3 regions of the Planococcus sp. TJ-201 genome follow, and region 3 is predicted to be linked to each of the others. Evidence: predicted binding sites of a transcription regulator. Region 3 holds the regulator's gene; each other region holds the start of a gene.

Region 1 (5,711 bases), 300 kb from region 3:
TAACAATTCACAAAGCTACTTCATAAATCCGCTCTATTTAATCATAGTCAAATATCAGGATTTTTAATCTGTTTCCGTTGCTCCCAGTTTTTTTCTTTGGGTCCTGCTTTCCAGAAAAGCGGAGCATCTTTCGGTAACTTTCCGAAAATAAAGCCCGCAAAAGGTATAAACCGATGGAACGCCCAGATGAAAAAGTAACAGAATACAACTGCAAGTCCAAACTGAAGCCATATCATGATATGCCAGGAGAGTCCTGTTTCCTTTGTTGGGAAGAATAACATCACGTAATACAGGATAAATGGATGCACCAAATAATAACCAAACGAATAAGAAGCTACATATTTAAGCTTGGCAGTAGTCTTCCCACCAAAGAACGCAGCAAATTTTTCGGAAATATAAAAGAAGAAAAGTGCACCTACAGTCAAATAGATAATCCCAATAAGGCGATAATATTCTATAGGTATGTCAACCCGCTCACCGAACAAATTCCGGTAATGTATGGATACAAAAATTATGCCACAGAAAAGCGAGACAGCACCGGCCAGCGCAATTTTTCGATTGGTTATTTTAGCGGATACGGTTTCATAGTGAAGGCCAATCCATGCACCTAATGAAAATGCCGCAAAATAGTTCAAGAAAAAGTGCGTTGATGTTAAGCGGTACTCCATATTTAATGTGAAAAAGATAAATTCAATCAAAAAGCCAATGAGCCACAAGTATTTCCGCAGAAATTTCGAATAACGCACTATGACTAGAATGAGTGGAAATATAAGATAAAATTGCACAATCAGATAGATGAACCAAAGCTGATAATGACTTTCACCGTTTAGCAGCCTATGCCACGCTTCCTCAAGAACAAAAGTTCTGGCACCTAGATGGACATTGAAAAATTCATAAAAAATAGACCAGATGATGTAAGGAATAATAATATACGTTACCCGTTTTTTAAAATAGGACTTAAAAACATCTTTTGTTAATACACGTGTCCGATAGTTGTAGAAAAACACAATGCCGACCAACATAACAAACAGTGACGACTCCACACGGATTATTCGGTTAATGAAGTGATAAAATTGATGTTGATATGTGAAAGGTTCAAACAAGTGAAAAATTTGAGCGGTAGTATGTACGAGAACTACCATCACCATTGCCATAATACGAATATAATATATAGAATTAATTTCACGATTCAGTGCAACCCAACTCCTTACTGTTAACATTCGATTAAATGTTAACTTGCGTTTATTAAATCTCCATATCCTTCTAGTTGAAAGTTGGGATTTTATCATTTTATTATTGATTTAACTTTTAACAGTTAGCATACTTTTAAAATTGTTATGATTATTTACTATCTTCCTCAGAAAAACAGCTTAGATTTATAAATTCTTCTATCCGTTATTGTACTATATTTTCCTTAGTATTTGTTACGGATTCTAAATAACCTAAAAATCAGAACAAAAATGAACCAACTCAAATTTCAAGTTGGCTCATTTTATTAGTCAAGAATCGCAGATCCCATCCTCTTTCTACTATATTTTCAACAAACAAGGCAGAAACAACAATCATAAAAACTTTTCAACTTTTTTCAAAAAGCTATTGTAGTGCTCGTCTCAAACGTATATACTAAATAATGTCGAAGTACTGTAAGCGTCATTACATAAACGTTTACCACGATTCCTTAGCTCAGCTGGGAGAGCGCTACCTTGACAGGGTAGAGGTCGCTGGTTCGAGCCCAGTAGGAATCATATAAAAGCAACCGCGTAGCCTTTGGGCTGTGCGGTTTTTCTTTTGCGATAGACTTGGCAGTTTCTAATCAACAATCACAATTGAAATGACTTCATCCATCGGCAGCCTGTGGTTCGCCAATTGATCTCCATAAATCAGCATCCGGCTTGTCGCATCGATTCCTTTAATCACCCCTCTGTTTGTATAGATCACCCCGGCCTTCCAGCTGTGGATAATGACGTTGCATTGGCGTTTGAGTGCAATGTCCATTTCTTCCTGTATCAACTCCAGATCGAATTCATTTAGATCGGGTTTTGGCACCCATTCGTCTTTTTCATACCATGCCCGGATCAACTCAACATGCTCTGGCAACATTAACGCTGTCCACTTAATGCGCCCACGGTCTTTGATGTCTCCTACTGTTTTCAAGTATTTATTGCGCTTCATTGGGCCACCTCCTTATTCTTTATTATGTCCGCCAATCAATTTTGTTCTTGCAATGGCCGTTCCTGCCGCAGTACCCGAGATTCCCCGGTAAATCGCCGAGTAGCCATATCGTTTTCGGATCCTATCCATCGCTTCTCCAAGGCTTCTGTTTTCAAATTTTTTCTCATCGAAAAGGCTTAGCTGCATTGTTGATTCTTCTTCTAGGTTGCTAATCGCCAGTGAAATCTGCCGAATGGGTTTGTGCTGAAAATTCTCCCTGAAAATCTGCAAGCAAACCTGGTACATCTTTAAAGTGTCGTTTGTTGCTTCGTCAATAGAGCGTGAGCGTGAAAATCCTCCGCCAAAAGCGGTCTTGCTGTAAACCATGCTCAAATGGATGGTTCGCCCTGCACGGCGGGCTTGCCGCGTTCGCATAGCGACATCTTCGCACATTTCCAGGATAATCGTCATGATGTCTTTTTCTTCTATGTAATCCCGATACAAAATTTGTCCTTTCCCGTAACTGATCTGGCCTTCGATTAAAGGCGATCCCATATCTGATAAATCGATGCCATTGGCATGCTGATGGAGCTGGTTTCCCATAATGCCAAACTGTTCTTCCAGGAGGGCAACGTCTGTGCACGCCAAATCGCCAACAGAATAGATGCCCATACTGTTCAAGGTTTTTTCTGTCCGGTGCCCAATTCCCCACATTTTACTCAACGGTCTTACTGGCCACAACTTCATGGCAATGTCCGTGTGAGTCCAATAGGCGAAACCTTTTTCTTTCGCTTCCAAATCCAGTGCCAATTTGGCCATCAGCATATTTGGCCCTCCCCCAACTGCAGAAGGCAATTTGAAATCATCCAGAATTTCCTGCTGGATGCGGTGCATGGTGGAGGTCGGCGGACCCCATAGCTTTTCAGTTCCGGTCAACTCGATAAAACTCTCGTCTACACTGTAGATATGAATCGATTCTTTCGGCACATAAGTCCCCAACAATTCGGTGATGGCCATGGACTTTTGCAAATACAGTTTCATTTTTGGCTCGCTCAGCAAAATATCGGGATGATCCGGAATTTCAAAAAGCCGGGTGCCGGTTTTCACACCAAACCGCTCCTTCATCATCGGCGATGCCGCTAAAACAACACTCCCTTTCCGCTCCTGATTTCCAACTACCGCGAGGCAGACTTCGAGCGGATCCAAACCCAGCTCAACGGCGGAAACGCTGGCATAAAAGCCGCACATATCAATACAAAATATATAACGTTCTGGCAATTCAAAAGCCATTACAATTACCACCTCTCGAAAGGGAACGTTTGTTCTTATTCTATACCACGAATATCACGACGACAATCCCTTTTACGAAAATATAAATTTGGTATATAGCAAGTGCGAATTCCTATAGAAAGGTTTTCCAACAATCGTTCTTTTTGTTAAGCGGACACAACAGCCGATTCGTCAAATTTTCTAACTACTTTACATTTGGCCCGAGGCATTATATGATTAGCCAAGTAAAAGATTTGGCATCGATCGTTCTTAGGAGATTGTCGAAATCAATAGGAACCATTGGGTGCCAAACCCACTGCAAGCTTTAGGAACAAAGTTTGCTTTGAAAAAGTCATCGCCTTCGGGTGATGACTTTTTTCGTTGTTCCTGGTAAAGATAATGAAACAATAAAACCGGCCGGAGCATACGCCCCGACCGGTTTTGTGTTTTACTAAGCTTCTGCTGTTTTCGCAGGTTTTTTATCGCGTGCTATCCATTGAAGTCCGAATAAGATGACAAATGAAATGGCACCAATTGTATCAGACAATCCTTCTGGATAAATCAACGCCAATCCAGTTGCAAAGGTAATAATGCGTTCGAACCAGTTAAGCTTCCGGTACCAATACCCGATCAGCCCTGCTCCAATTGCAACCATTCCTGTTAGAGCTGTAATCAATACCCAAATCAATTCAGGCCAAGTAGTATCGATCATTAGGAGCGATGGAGACAATACGAACATATAAGGAATAATAAACGCTGCTGCTGCTAATTTGGCTGCAGTGAATCCAGTCCGTATCGGCTCTCCACCTGAGATGCCTGATGCTGCAAATGCAGCAAGTGCAACAGGCGGTGTAATGTCTGCGATAATCCCGAAGTAGAAAACAAATAGATGGGCAGACAAAGCGACCACAAGCGGCACGGCTGCTCCAACCGGCTCATCCAGCATCAATAGCGTGATAATGGCTGGCGCCGCTATCGTAGAGGTGATGACATAGTTGGCAGTCGTTGGCGATCCCATACCTAAAACAATTGCTGCAAGCATTGTGAAGAATAACGTTAACAGGATATTTCCTCCTGAAGCTGAAACCAATCCGTTTGCCAAACTCAATCCGAGTCCGGTCTTTACAACTACCCCAACGATAATCCCCGCTGCTGCCGTTGCAGCTGCGACAGCTAAAGCCGTACGAGCACCGTCAACAAGCGCCATAATGATATCTTTGAAATTCAAACGCGTTTCTTTATTGAAAGCACTGACGAAAATCGTCAACAGGATTCCGTAAAGTGCTGCCTGCATAGTCGGAATGCCGATTAAAAGGAAGACAATAATCGCCACAATCGGCAACAGAAGATAAATCTTTTTCAAAACTTCCTTCCGATCTGGCATTTCCTCTGGTGAAAGACCTTTCAGCCCAATCCGTTTTGCTTCGAAATGAGTCATAATCCAAACACCTGTGAAATACAAAAGAGCTGGTATTGTAGCTGCTTTTGCAATTTCCCAATAAGTGACTCCCCCGATAAACTCAACCATCAGGAAAGCTGCGGCACCCATAATCGGCGGCATTAACTGTCCGCCTGTTGATGCTGCGGCTTCTACCCCACCGGCAAACTCTTTCTTATATCCAAGCTTTTTCATCATCGGAATCGTATACGAACCCGATGTTACAACATTGGCAACCGAACTTCCCGAAATGGTCCCTTGCAGGGCGCTTGAGAAAATCGCTACTTTTGCTGGTCCTCCTGTCAAATTCCCGGCTAGTGAGACGGCCAAGTCATTAAAATACTGCCCGACTCCTGTTTTCACCAGGAATGATCCGAATAGTAGGAAGGTAAAAATGAAAGTTGCGGATACGCCAATTGGCGTTCCCAGTATCCCATCGGTAGTGTAGAACATCAGTTGAACAATCGAATCCAAATCCTGGCCTCTGTGACGTAAAAAGCCTGGGAAATAAGGACCGAAAAAGGCATATACTAAAAACAGACTGGCAATAACCGTAATCGGCATGCCCACTGCCCGACGCGTCGCTTCAAGCGTTAGCAGGATCGCTAAAATTCCGACAATCAAATCCAATTCGGTAACCCGTCCGAGACGGAATACCAGATCATCGTACATGATTGGCCAATAGGCAGCTACGCCAACTGACAGCAAAGCTAGAATATAGTCGTACCACGCCACTTTATGGCGAATCCCTTTGCGCTTTCTGGCAGGGAATAATATGAAAATTAAAGATAGGGCAAAGCCTAAGTGAATCGACCGCTGAATATAGGCAGTGTACTGACCAAAAATAGCGGTA
Region 2 (5,711 bases), on a different contig from region 3:
GTGAATAGCGCTGAATCTGGTAATCTTTCAAAGCCGACCGTTTGACTTGGCCCAGTTTCGAAACAGTTAAAATACTGGCATCTGCCTCAAAGTTCTCGAATGGAAAGACTGCAAGAACCGATTCATTGGCATCTAATTGCACGATGCTTGATAAATGCTGGCCTAAGTCTTTCCATTTGATATCCGGCAGCTCGTTGATCGGCTGGAATACAAAGTTTCCGGCAGTGGTGAAAATCAGAATGGTGTGCTGCGTGTTCAAGTTGTCTTCGAACAACAGGTAATCCGATTCTTTCATCGCAAAATCCTTGCCGTTTGAAGCCGCATACGAACGTGTACTGGTCCGCTTGACATAGCCTTCTTTTGTTACCGTCACCACTACCTCTTCACTTGGAATCATGATTTCGCGGGTAATAGTGATTTCTTCAATCTTGTCTTCAATGACCGAACGGCGCGGTTCCGCGAATTGCTTTCGGATGCTGGCCAGTTCTTTTTTGATGACATTTTTTAATTTGGTCGGGCTGGTCAAGATCCCCGTCAATTCAGCGATCAGTTTTTTCAAATCGCTTTCTTCTTTTTGCAAATCGGTAATGTCAGTATTCGTCAATCGGTAAAGTTGCAGCGAAACAATCGCTTCCGATTGGGCTTCTGAGAAATCAAACGACGATATCAAATTGTTCTTCGCATCGCGTTTGTCTTTTGAAGAGCGGATCGTTTTGATTACTTTGTCCAAAATCGACAAGGCCTTCATCAAACCTTCCACAATGTGCATGCGGTCGCTCGCTTTTTGAAGATCAAATTCCGAGCGTTTGGTGATGACTTCTTTTTGATGTTCAATGTATGCATCCAGCATGGTTTGCAAGGTCATCATTGTTGGGCGGCGCTTGTAGATAGCCACCATGTTGAAGTTGTAGCTGACTTGCAGATCGGTATTTTTGTAGAGATAGCTTAAAATTCCCATTGCCTGTACATCTTTTTTCAGTTCGATGACGATGCGCAATCCGCTTCGATCCGATTCATCCCGTACTTCAGAGATGCCCTCAAGCTTGCGGTCAAATCGGTGGTCATCGATTTTCTTGATCATATTGGCTTTATTGACTTCAAACGGGATTTCCGTGATGACAATTTGTTCTTTTCCGCCTTTTAACGGTTCAATTTGAGCTTTTGAACGGACAATGATCTTGCCTTTTCCGGTTTCGTACGCTTTGCGGATTCCATCCACCCCTTGGATAATGCCGCCTGTTGGAAAATCTGGGCCTTTAATGACGGTCATCAGTTCGGCAACAGTTACTTGCGGATTGTCCATGCGCATCAATACTGCATCCAGTACTTCATGAAGCGCATGCGGCGGAATGTCAGTCGCGTAACCGGCAGAAATGCCTGTTGAACCGTTGACTAACAGGTTCGGGAATCGGGCAGGCAAAACGGTCGGTTCCATATCTGAATCGTCAAAGTTTGGAATAAAATCCACGGTACGCTTGTCGATATCGCGCAGCAATTCGGAAGAAATAGCGGACAAACGGGCTTCCGTGTAACGCATGGCAGCTGGCGAATCCCCGTCCATCGAACCGTTATTGCCGTGCATTTCAACGAGCATGTGGCGGATTTTCCAGTCTTGGCTCAAACGAACCATCGCTTCATAAACGGAACTGTCTCCGTGCGGATGGTAGTTGCCAATAACGTTACCAACCGTTTTGGCAGACTTCCGGAATGCTTTATCGTTGGTATTTCCTTCGTGGTACATCGCATATAAAATTCGGCGCTGAACAGGCTTTAATCCATCACGGGCATCCGGCAACGCCCGGTCTTGGATAATGTATTTGCTGTAACGGCCAAACCGATCGCCGATGACTTCTTCCAGCGGCAAATCTTGATATTTTTCGGTTTGTGTCATACAAGTTCCTCCTCAGCGTGAATCAAATCATTTTCTAGAATGTTGCTGTCATCTTCCAGTCCAAAATCGACATTATTTTCTATCCAGCGGCGTCTCGGTTCCACTTTATCGCCCATCAAGGTCGTGATGCCGCGTTCTGCGCGCGCACTGTCTTCAATGGTTACACGAATCAGCGTACGGGTTTCCGGGTTCATGGTCGTTTCCCATAACTGGTCAGCGTTCATCTCACCTAACCCTTTGTAGCGTTGCAAGGTGTAGCCTTTGCCGACTTTTTTGATGGACTCATCCAAATCCGCTTCGGTCCATGCATAATCGATCACTTCTTTTTTGCCAACACCTTTAGATACTTTGTACAGCGGCGGCAGCGCAATAAACACTTTACCGGCCTCGATCAAAGGCTTCATGTAACGGAAAAAGAACGTCAATAGCAACACTTGAATGTGTGCACCGTCCGTATCCGCATCCGTCATGATGATGATTTTGTTGTAGGCGATGTCGTCAATCGAAAAATCAGATGACACACCCCCGCCAATGGCATGGATGATAGTGGAAATCTCTTCATTTTTCATGATTTCTTCAAGCTTCGCTTTTTCGGTATTAACGACTTTCCCGCGCAGCGGCAGGATTGCCTGGAATGTCCGGTCGCGTCCTTGTTTTGCTGAACCGCCGGCCGAATCTCCCTCTACCAAATACAATTCGTTTTTCGAGGCGTTGCGTGATTGCGCAGGCGTCAATTTGCCGGACAGCAACGCATCCGATTTTTTGCGTTTTTTGCCATTTCGCGCATCTTCCCGGGCTTTTCGAGCCGCCAATCGAGCCTGTGATGCCCGAATGGCTTTTCGTACAAGAGACGCGCTGAGATCTGCATTTTCTTCCAGGAAGTACATTAATTTCTGGGAAACGACCGAGTCCACGATGCTTCGTGCTTCACTCGTTCCTAATTTGCTTTTGGTTTGCCCTTCAAACTGCAGCAGCGCTTCCGGGATGCGGACAGACACAATGGCCGCTAACCCTTCACGGATGTCGGAGCCTTCCAGGTTTTTGTCTTTGTCTTTCAGCAAGTTGATTTTTCTCGCATAGTCATTGAACACTCGTGTCATTGCAGCTTTAGCGCCAGTTTCATGCGTTCCGCCGTCACGTGTCCGGACGTTGTTGACAAACGACAGGATCGTCTCAGAATAGCCGTCGTTAAACTGGAATGAAAACTCAATTTCCATTTCGTCCTGCTGACCTTCGATATACGCAACGGGGTGCAGCACATCTTTTTCCTCGTTGAGGTAAGCAACAAAAGCTTCAATGCCCGTTTCGTAATGGAAAATATCTTTCGTTTCCGTACGCTGGTCAAACAGCTCAATTTTCAGTCCTTTCAACAGAAAAGCCGATTCGCGCAGACGTTCTGAAAGGGTTTCGTAATTGTATTTCGATACGGAGAAAATGGATTCGTCCGGCAAAAAGTGCAGCAAGGTGCCCGTTTCTTTAGTCGAACCAATTTCTTCCAATGTCGTCACCGGCTTGCCGCCATTTTCAAAGCGTTGGCGGTATTTCTTACCATCGCGGTAGATCGTCACTTCCAAAAATTTAGACAGTGCATTTACAACAGACGCACCGACACCGTGAAGACCTCCACTTGTTTTGTAACCGCCCTGTCCGAATTTCCCGCCGGCATGCAAGACCGTTAAAATAACTTCCGGTGTTGGTTTTCCACTGCGATGCATTCCTGTAGGCATGCCGCGTCCGTAATCCCGGACACTGATGCTGTTGTCGTCATGAATGGTAACCGTGATTTTGTCTCCGTGTCCTGCAAGCGCTTCATCGACCGAGTTGTCGACAATCTCATACACCAAATGATGAAGACCGCGTGTATCCGTTGAACCGATATACATCCCTGGCCGTTTTCTGACAGCATCTAAGCCTTCGAGTACTTGGATCGCTTCTTCGTTGTATGCCGTATTTTGAATTTTAGCCATCTAATTCCCTCCAACGAACATTCGTTCGCATATTAATCTCTCTTTATCGTATTCTATTTCCTTGCCATCTGTCAAACTTCATAGAAAAAGAGCGCTGGGCGCCCTTAGCGATAATGCCTTATTTCAGGATGGCGTGTTCCACTTTGATGCAACGGTCCATGATGACTGTATATCCAGCATCAGTCAGCCGATTAAATACGTTTTCATCAACTACATTTAATTGTGTCCAAAATACAGGACATTCGATTTTTGTGAACTCATCGGCTATATCCTCTAAAAACTCACTGCGTCTGAAGACGTTGACGATATCCACTTTTTCTGGAATGTCGCTCAAAGAACCATAACTTTTTTCACCCAAAACAGTTTCTGCCTGAGGATTGACCGGAATGATGCGGTAGCCGGCCCGTTGCATCGCTTCGGATACCATATAGGAAGTGCGGCTTGGGTTCGGGCTGAGGCCGATCACAGCAATCGTTTTTGCATGATCAAGTATGTTTTTAATTTCTTTGCGGCTTGGATTGTTCAAGAGGATCACCTGTCCTTTTTATTCTATCATACACGATTTTGTCCTGCCTGTTGAATAATCCGGCAGCTATTGTTTAAAGAACTTCAGTCATGGTAAACTGATACTACAAAAATAAGCTTGTTTTAAAGGAGTCCATGATGACTATACTGCTTCCCATTTTACTCGCATACCTGCTTGGCTCGATTCCGTCTGCCCTTTGGGTTGGGAAACTTTTTTACAACACCGATATCCGCACAAAAGGCAGTGGCAATCTTGGTGCTACCAATACTTTTCGGACGCTCGGCAAAAAAGCCGGGATTGCGGTTACTTTGCTAGACATTCTTAAAGGAACAGCTGCAACACTGATTCCACTTTACATGGCAACAGATATCCACCCACTGGTGTTTGGTGTCATCGCAGTGATCGGACACATTTATCCGGTCTTTGCCAAATTCAAAGGCGGGAAAGCCGTTGCCACTTCTGGCGGCATCTTGCTCGGCTACCAATGGCCATTATTTGTCATGGCGGTCATAGTGCTGTTGATTGCATTGAAGATCACTAAAATGGTATCGTTATCATCAATCATCTTATCGATTGTGGCGATCATTTATACGACCATTTACGCAATTTTCACCGGCGACTACCTGTTTATGATTGTCATCTACATTTTGGCATTGTTCATCATTTTCCGCCACCGTGCCAATATTGCACGCATACGCGCAGGAACAGAGCCTAAAATCAACTGGTAATTCCAGTGGAGGGACGTGTGATATGAAGATCACCATCAGTGACGACGCACTCAATTGGTTTAAGAAAGAAATGGAAGTGGCGCCCGGAGAAGCTGTACGTTTTTTCGTCCGCTACGGTGGCTCCAGCAAGCTTCAGCCGGGATTTTCACTCGGCGTAACCAAAGATCAGCCGCATGAAATGGCTGTCCAAGTTCAACAAGATCAAGTCACTTATTTTATTGAACAAAGCGACGTCTGGTATTTTGATGGGCATAATCTTCAAGTCAGCGTCAACGATGAATTGCACGAACTTGATTATTCATACGCAAAATAAAAAAGCATGAGCTATTCATGCTTTTTTATTTTGTAATTTATTCAGTTGTTCTAAATGTCCTTCACGCTGTAAAATCGACTGCTGGCGATCACCGAACAAGTCATAATGCGGATAATTCCCCCGCAAATCCATCCATTCGCGTTGCAATCCGTATTGCTTGCCCCAACTTTCAAGTTTGTCGAGGTCACAGCAGCCCACTTTTGTGACCGTGCTGCATCCCGGAAATCGATCGTCCACCCAATAATGGGTTAAAAAAGATATCTGGCCATCAGTGACTCCTTGTTTC
Region 3 (5,711 bases):
ACTAATTTATTAAGAAAACTCTTACTTGGAGAAATACTATAACCCCAACTATGCTAATAAAAGCCCATACAACCTCCCAAAACCTGCATCTTCAGCAACAGCTCCCATTATAAAGTTGATAAACATCTGTAAAGTTCAGTAAAAATTTCAGTGCTTAATTTGTTTACAGGAGAATTTTTCGGGTTATAATTAAGTGCAGCCAATATGTTTAATAACTCATACTGAATTTTCCTTTTTAACGAAGGAAGATTTTGTGGGAGGGGATTAAATTGAGGAAAATCCAAGGACTTCCAAGTCTTATTGAGTATTTGGAGTCAGTAAATTATCCGCTGGCTGCAGAGCAGATTACAGATTTGATGTCGAAGAGAAAGATTCCGCACCGCAAAGCGTTCCAGGACACTGTGATTTTTAATTTGGAACACATCGACTGGTGGATTGCTGAGCAGCGGAAACGATGATGAGTTAAAGAATGTGCTTAACAAAAAAGAAGATCTCGGCTCCCGTTCTGCAAAGAAATGGGAACGGGGTTTTCCTTTTTTTTGGTAACTTTATACACTTTTGAGCGTCTACTGTTATAATAATGTAAAAAGAAGGGAAGATCGGCTATGCGTTTTTTGAAAACAATTCTTATCTTCCTCATATTTTTTTCATTCGCGGGAATTGGTGCTTATGTAGTGGGGCCGGATTTTTCAGCCGACCGATTGGTTGCAAAAGCGACAGAGGAACTGCGAAGCTCGGGCCAGATGGAAAAAATAGTGGAGTACGTTGAAAGTGATCCGCAAATGATGGAGTACGTTGAAGAGGCTCAGGCGGCTGAACAAGAAAGTGAAGCTTTGCCATTTGAAACAAGCGATGATGCAGCGGGCACCGTCATTAAAAAAGTGGGCATTACCGACTTGGCCAAGATGAAGTCAGGGATTGAGGACGGCACAATGTCTGCAGAACAAGTGATTCAGCAATTGGAAGAAGATCTCAGTGAAGAAGAAATGCTGGCGCTGAAAGTGCTGATGTATCAAGAAATTTACAAACAGCAATAACACATAAAATATGGTAGACTGATTCACGGAGACAAAGTAAATAATTCGAAGGAGGCCATTGCATGAAAACATTTCAAGTAGAATTTAATTTTGATCAAGGAAACACCATTGTTCATAACGTCCAGGCTGTGGACAAAGAATCGGCACTGGGTAAAATTCCTTCCAATGGTACTTATGAAATTTCTGATGTGGAGACAGGCAATATTTATCGCATTACAATCAATTTGGTTAATTATATAAAAGTCAGCGAGTTGTAGAAGAACTTTTCTCGATAAGCTGCACGCGGGTGCTGCTTATGCAGCATCTTTTTTGTGCCCATATGTCAAAGCAAGCAATTTGAAACTGGAGGGATTAGATGAATTTCAAAGGGTCAAGCGCATACGAAGAAAAGGATTTTTTAGCAAATTACCTGCAAAGAAGAAACCGGATTGACAGCCCCAATAATAGTATTGAAAAACCGGTGATTTATGAACTTCTTGGCGAGTTTCAAAACAAACGGATACTGGACTTAGGCTGCGGGGACGCCACTTTTGGCAAAGAGCTTCTTCAAGCGGGCGCAAATCAGTACCACGGCGTAGAAGGATCTCGGGCGATGGAGAGGCTGGCAAAAGAAAATCTAGCAGGGCTGAATGCGCGCATCAGCTTGGCTACTATGGAAACTTTCGCTTATCCAAAAGAGAGCTACGATATTGTGGCTTCACGCTTAGCGATTCACTATTTGCCGGATGTGGAACGGCTGTTTAAACAGATTTACCAGACGTTAAAGCCGCAAGGAACCTTTGTCTTTAGCGTCCAGCATCCGCTGACAACCAGTGCTTTTGACAGCAAAAAGTCTGGAGAGAAAAGAAGCAACTGGATAGTGGATGATTATTTTAATGAAGGCGAACGGCAAGAGCCTTGGATTGATAAAGTGGTGGTCAAGCATCATCGAACCATCGAAAGTTATTTTACAGCATTAACGAATGCAGGGTTTAGCGTTACAGGACTTCAAGAGGGCATGCCAAAGCGGCAGCATTTCGAGGATGTTGGCGAGTTTGATAGAAGAAAAAGAATTCCGGTTATTTTGGCTTTCAGCTGCGTGAAACTCAAATAATGAAAAGTTTACATAATAATAATACAATGAAAAAACACCGGGAAGACTGCTCCCGGTGTTTTTTAGTGAATCTGGCGGTAGACGCCGACAACTTTACCAAGGATGGAAACTTGGTCAACGATGATAGGATCCATCGATGAGTTTTCAGGCTGCAGACGGAAATAGCTTTCTTCGCGGAAGAAACGTTTGACTGTTGCTTCGTCTTCAGTCGTCATCGCTACGACGATGTCACCATTATTTGCAGTTTGCTGCTGTTTAACAATGACATAGTCGCCGTTTAAAATGCCGGCTTCAATCATACTTTCACCCATAATTTCCAGCATGAAGATATGATCATCTTCTGTACCATAGCTCTGGGGCAGTGGGAAGAATTCTTCCACATTTTCAATAGCTGTGATGGGAATACCAGCGGTTACTTTACCGATTAACGGCACATGCAAAACTGGACTTTTATCAATAAGCGCTTCGTCAGTGCTGATTACTTCAATTGCTCTTGGTTTTGTTGGGTCGCGGCGAATCAAGCCTTTGCTTTCAAGCCGTGCCAAGTGGCCGTGTACGGTCGAACTGGATGCCAAACCGACTGCTTCGCCAATTTCACGTACGGACGGTGGGTAGCCTTTTAAGCGAACTTCTTCTTTTATGAATGTCAGAATATCTTCTTGGCGCTTGGATACTTTTTTCAACAGTTTCACCTCATTTGAGTAATTCTACTTAATTTCTACCAATAGTATACCAACTCGGGCTGTGAAATGCAAACATAGGTTCGAATTTAATTCTTGACAACAACACCTGTTCGCCTTATTATGAGAACATACATTCCGAACATACATTCTCAGGAGGCGATCAATTTGACAATCATTCGACAAAACTTTTACTTAATCGCGTTTTTTGCTTTAATTGTGGCATTTACTTTGTACGCAATTCTGTCCCATAATACTAATAGTGCGCAAATGAGCCAAGTTGAAATAGAAGAAGGCGACACACTTTGGACTTTAGCTGAATCGTTCAGCGGCACAACCCCCCATCACGAATGGATAGAAGAGATTATGAAAGAAAACAATCTTTCTACTTCTAAAATTATTGCAGGGCAATCTCTTAAAATTCCCAGCGATCAATTAAAATTTGCTCCTGATGAGACCACTAAATTTGCAGGTGATACTGAATGAAAAAAAATGCATTAATTTATTGCCGTGTCAGCACGACCAAAGATACTCAGGAATCTTCACTTGAGAGACAGGAAGAGGAACTGATGAAATTTGCATTTGAACAAGGCCATCAAGTGGATGCTGTGTTTACCGATCAGCACAGCGGCTATGAAATGGACCGTGAAGGGCTGCTCGAGATGCTGAATTCGATCAAAACCGAGCAAGTCGACGCGGTATTCGTCCAAGACGAAACACGTTTAGGGCGGGGCCATGCCCGCATTGCGCTGCTGCATGTGATGAAGAAATACGGTGTGGAAGTTTACACGCTATCAGACCGGGGACCCATCGCATTAAATGACATGGACGATATGGTTCTCGAAATTCTGGCGATCGTCGAAGAATACCAGCGCAAAATACATAATGCCAAAATTAAGCGGGGCATGAAGCGCGCTGTGGAAAATGGCTATCAACCGGAAAAAAATCTAAAAGGCAAAGGCAATCCGGATGGACGGGAGCGCCTGGATTTGCCGATTGACCAAATAGTCAGCTTGAAGACCAATGGCCTGACATTCAGCGAAATCGCAGTAACGCTTCAAGGCTTTGGCTATCAGGCGAGCAAAGCAACCGTCCATCGCCGCTATAAAGAGTACGAACAGCTGATGAAAGACTAAAACGTTGCAGAAACCTGACTTTTTTTGTACCATATGTACAGAAGAAAGGTGGATGTCTATGTTATCGCCAGACAAATTAAGTCGCATAAGCCAGCTGTCACGGAAGTCAAAAACTGCTGGATTATCGCAAGAAGAAGCAAAAGAGCAATCCGCGCTGCGTGAGGAATACTTGCAGACTTTCCGCAAAACAATGCGCGGCACAATTGAAAATGTAAAAGTGATTGATCCGAACGGAAACGATGTAACTCCGGAAAAGGTCAAAAATCTTCGAGAGAATAAGTATTTGAATTAACTACTTATTCTCTTTTTCATTGTATTCTTTTCTATTGTTGACTAAACTAATAATGAATAATATTTTTTTTTGAGAGAGGATGTTACTATGTCAACCCACGCAGATCAACTTGCAGTGACTACAATTCGTACACTTTCCATCGATGCTATCGAAAAAGCAAATTCTGGCCATCCAGGATTGCCAATGGGCGCTGCTCCAATGGCGTATACATTATGGACTAAACACATGAACCACAATCCAAAAAATCCAGATTGGTTTAACCGCGACCGTTTTGTGTTGTCGGCAGGACACGGTTCAATGCTTTTATACAGCTTGCTTCACTTGAGCGGCTATGGTTTAGAAATGGAAGAAATCCAGAATTTCCGTCAATGGGATTCAAAAACACCGGGACATCCAGAATATGGCCACACGACTGGCGTTGAAGCAACAACAGGGCCACTAGGACAAGGAATTGGCATGGCAGTCGGCATGGCTATGGCTGAGCGCCATTTAGCGGCTACATACAATAAAGAAGGTTTGAATATCGTTGATCACCACACGTTTTCATTATGCGGAGATGGCGATTTAATGGAAGGCGTTGCCGGGGAAGCCATTTCTCTTGCGGGTCACTTGAAATTGAACAAACTGGTTGTACTTTATGACAGCAACGACATTTCATTGGATGGGCCGCTTGGCAAAAGTTTCTCTGAAAATGTGCAAAAGCGTTTTGAATCTTACGGCTGGAACTACTTGCGCGTAGATGACGGCAATGAATTAGACGATTTGTCTGAAAAAATTGCACAAGCTAGAAACTCTTCAGACAAACCTACATTAATTGAAGTGAAAACAGTCATCGGTTACGGCGCTCCAAACAAATCCGGTAAAGCTGATGCTCACGGTGCACCGCTTGGCGAAGATGAAATGAAATTGGTTAAAGAATACTATGAGTGGACGTTCGACAAAGATTTCCACGTGCCTGATGAAGTTTACACAACGTTCGAAAAAGCAACCGAAGAACTAGGCGCTAAAGCTGAATCTGAGTGGAACAAACTTTACGAACAATACCAATCGGCACATCCAGAATTGGCTGAGCAATTGCAAAAAGCAATTCGCGGCGACCTTCCAGAAAACTTTGATGCTGAATTCCCAACATACGAGTTTGGCCAAAAACAAGCAACGCGCTCGTCTTCAGGTGAGATGATCAACGCGATTGCGAAAACGGTTCCATCCTTCTTTGGCGGCAGCGCTGATTTGGCAGGATCTAACAAAACCAACATCAAAGGCGCTGGTGACTTTGACGCGGAGCATCCTGAAGGCCGCAACATTTGGTTCGGCGTTCGTGAATTCGCGATGGGCGCTGCGATGAACGGTATGGCTTTGCATGGCGGTTTGCATGTCTTTGGCGGAACGTTCTTCGTCTTCAGCGACTATGTACGTCCGGCAATTCGCTTAGCTGCATTGATGGGTCTTCCTGTAACGTATGTCTTCACGCAT

What was found. Region 3 encodes LexA, which represses DNA repair genes until DNA is damaged. Its sites were predicted from a motif close to CGAACATATGTTCG; they were not measured.
Region 1: a site for LexA is predicted at 3,464-3,477, ahead of AC4EG4_RS03310 (Y-family DNA polymerase). Genes of this name have one in related genera too.
Region 2: a site for LexA is predicted at 3,873-3,886, ahead of parE (DNA topoisomerase IV subunit B). Genes of this name have one in related genera too.

Annotation. Positions count from the first base shown of each region.
Region 1 is NZ_JBZDOG010000001.1:611,224-616,934, forward strand. It holds gene AC4EG4_RS03295 (acyltransferase) at 48-1,220, opposite strand; tRNA gene AC4EG4_RS03300 (tRNA-Val) at 1,673-1,745, shown strand; gene AC4EG4_RS03305 (YolD-like family protein) at 1,810-2,172, opposite strand; gene AC4EG4_RS03310 (Y-family DNA polymerase) at 2,185-3,441, opposite strand; gene AC4EG4_RS03315 (TRAP transporter permease) at 3,872-5,711, opposite strand, start outside.
Region 2 is NZ_JBZDOG010000002.1:247,557-253,267, forward strand. It holds gene parC (DNA topoisomerase IV subunit A) at 1-1,891, opposite strand, end outside; gene parE (DNA topoisomerase IV subunit B) at 1,888-3,858, opposite strand; gene AC4EG4_RS06945 (CoA-binding protein) at 3,977-4,390, opposite strand; gene plsY (glycerol-3-phosphate 1-O-acyltransferase PlsY) at 4,522-5,112, shown strand; gene AC4EG4_RS06955 (HesB/YadR/YfhF family protein) at 5,135-5,425, shown strand; gene AC4EG4_RS06960 (hypothetical protein) at 5,441-5,711, opposite strand, start outside.
Region 3 is NZ_JBZDOG010000001.1:308,112-313,822, reverse strand. It holds gene AC4EG4_RS01730 (hypothetical protein) at 270-458, shown strand; gene AC4EG4_RS01725 (hypothetical protein) at 606-1,037, shown strand; gene AC4EG4_RS01720 (hypothetical protein) at 1,100-1,294, shown strand; gene AC4EG4_RS01715 (class I SAM-dependent methyltransferase) at 1,393-2,130, shown strand; gene lexA (transcriptional repressor LexA) at 2,193-2,813, opposite strand; gene yneA (cell division suppressor protein YneA) at 2,979-3,296, shown strand; gene AC4EG4_RS01700 (YneB family resolvase-like protein) at 3,293-3,946, shown strand; gene AC4EG4_RS01695 (DUF896 domain-containing protein) at 4,005-4,238, shown strand; gene tkt (transketolase) at 4,326-5,711, shown strand, end outside.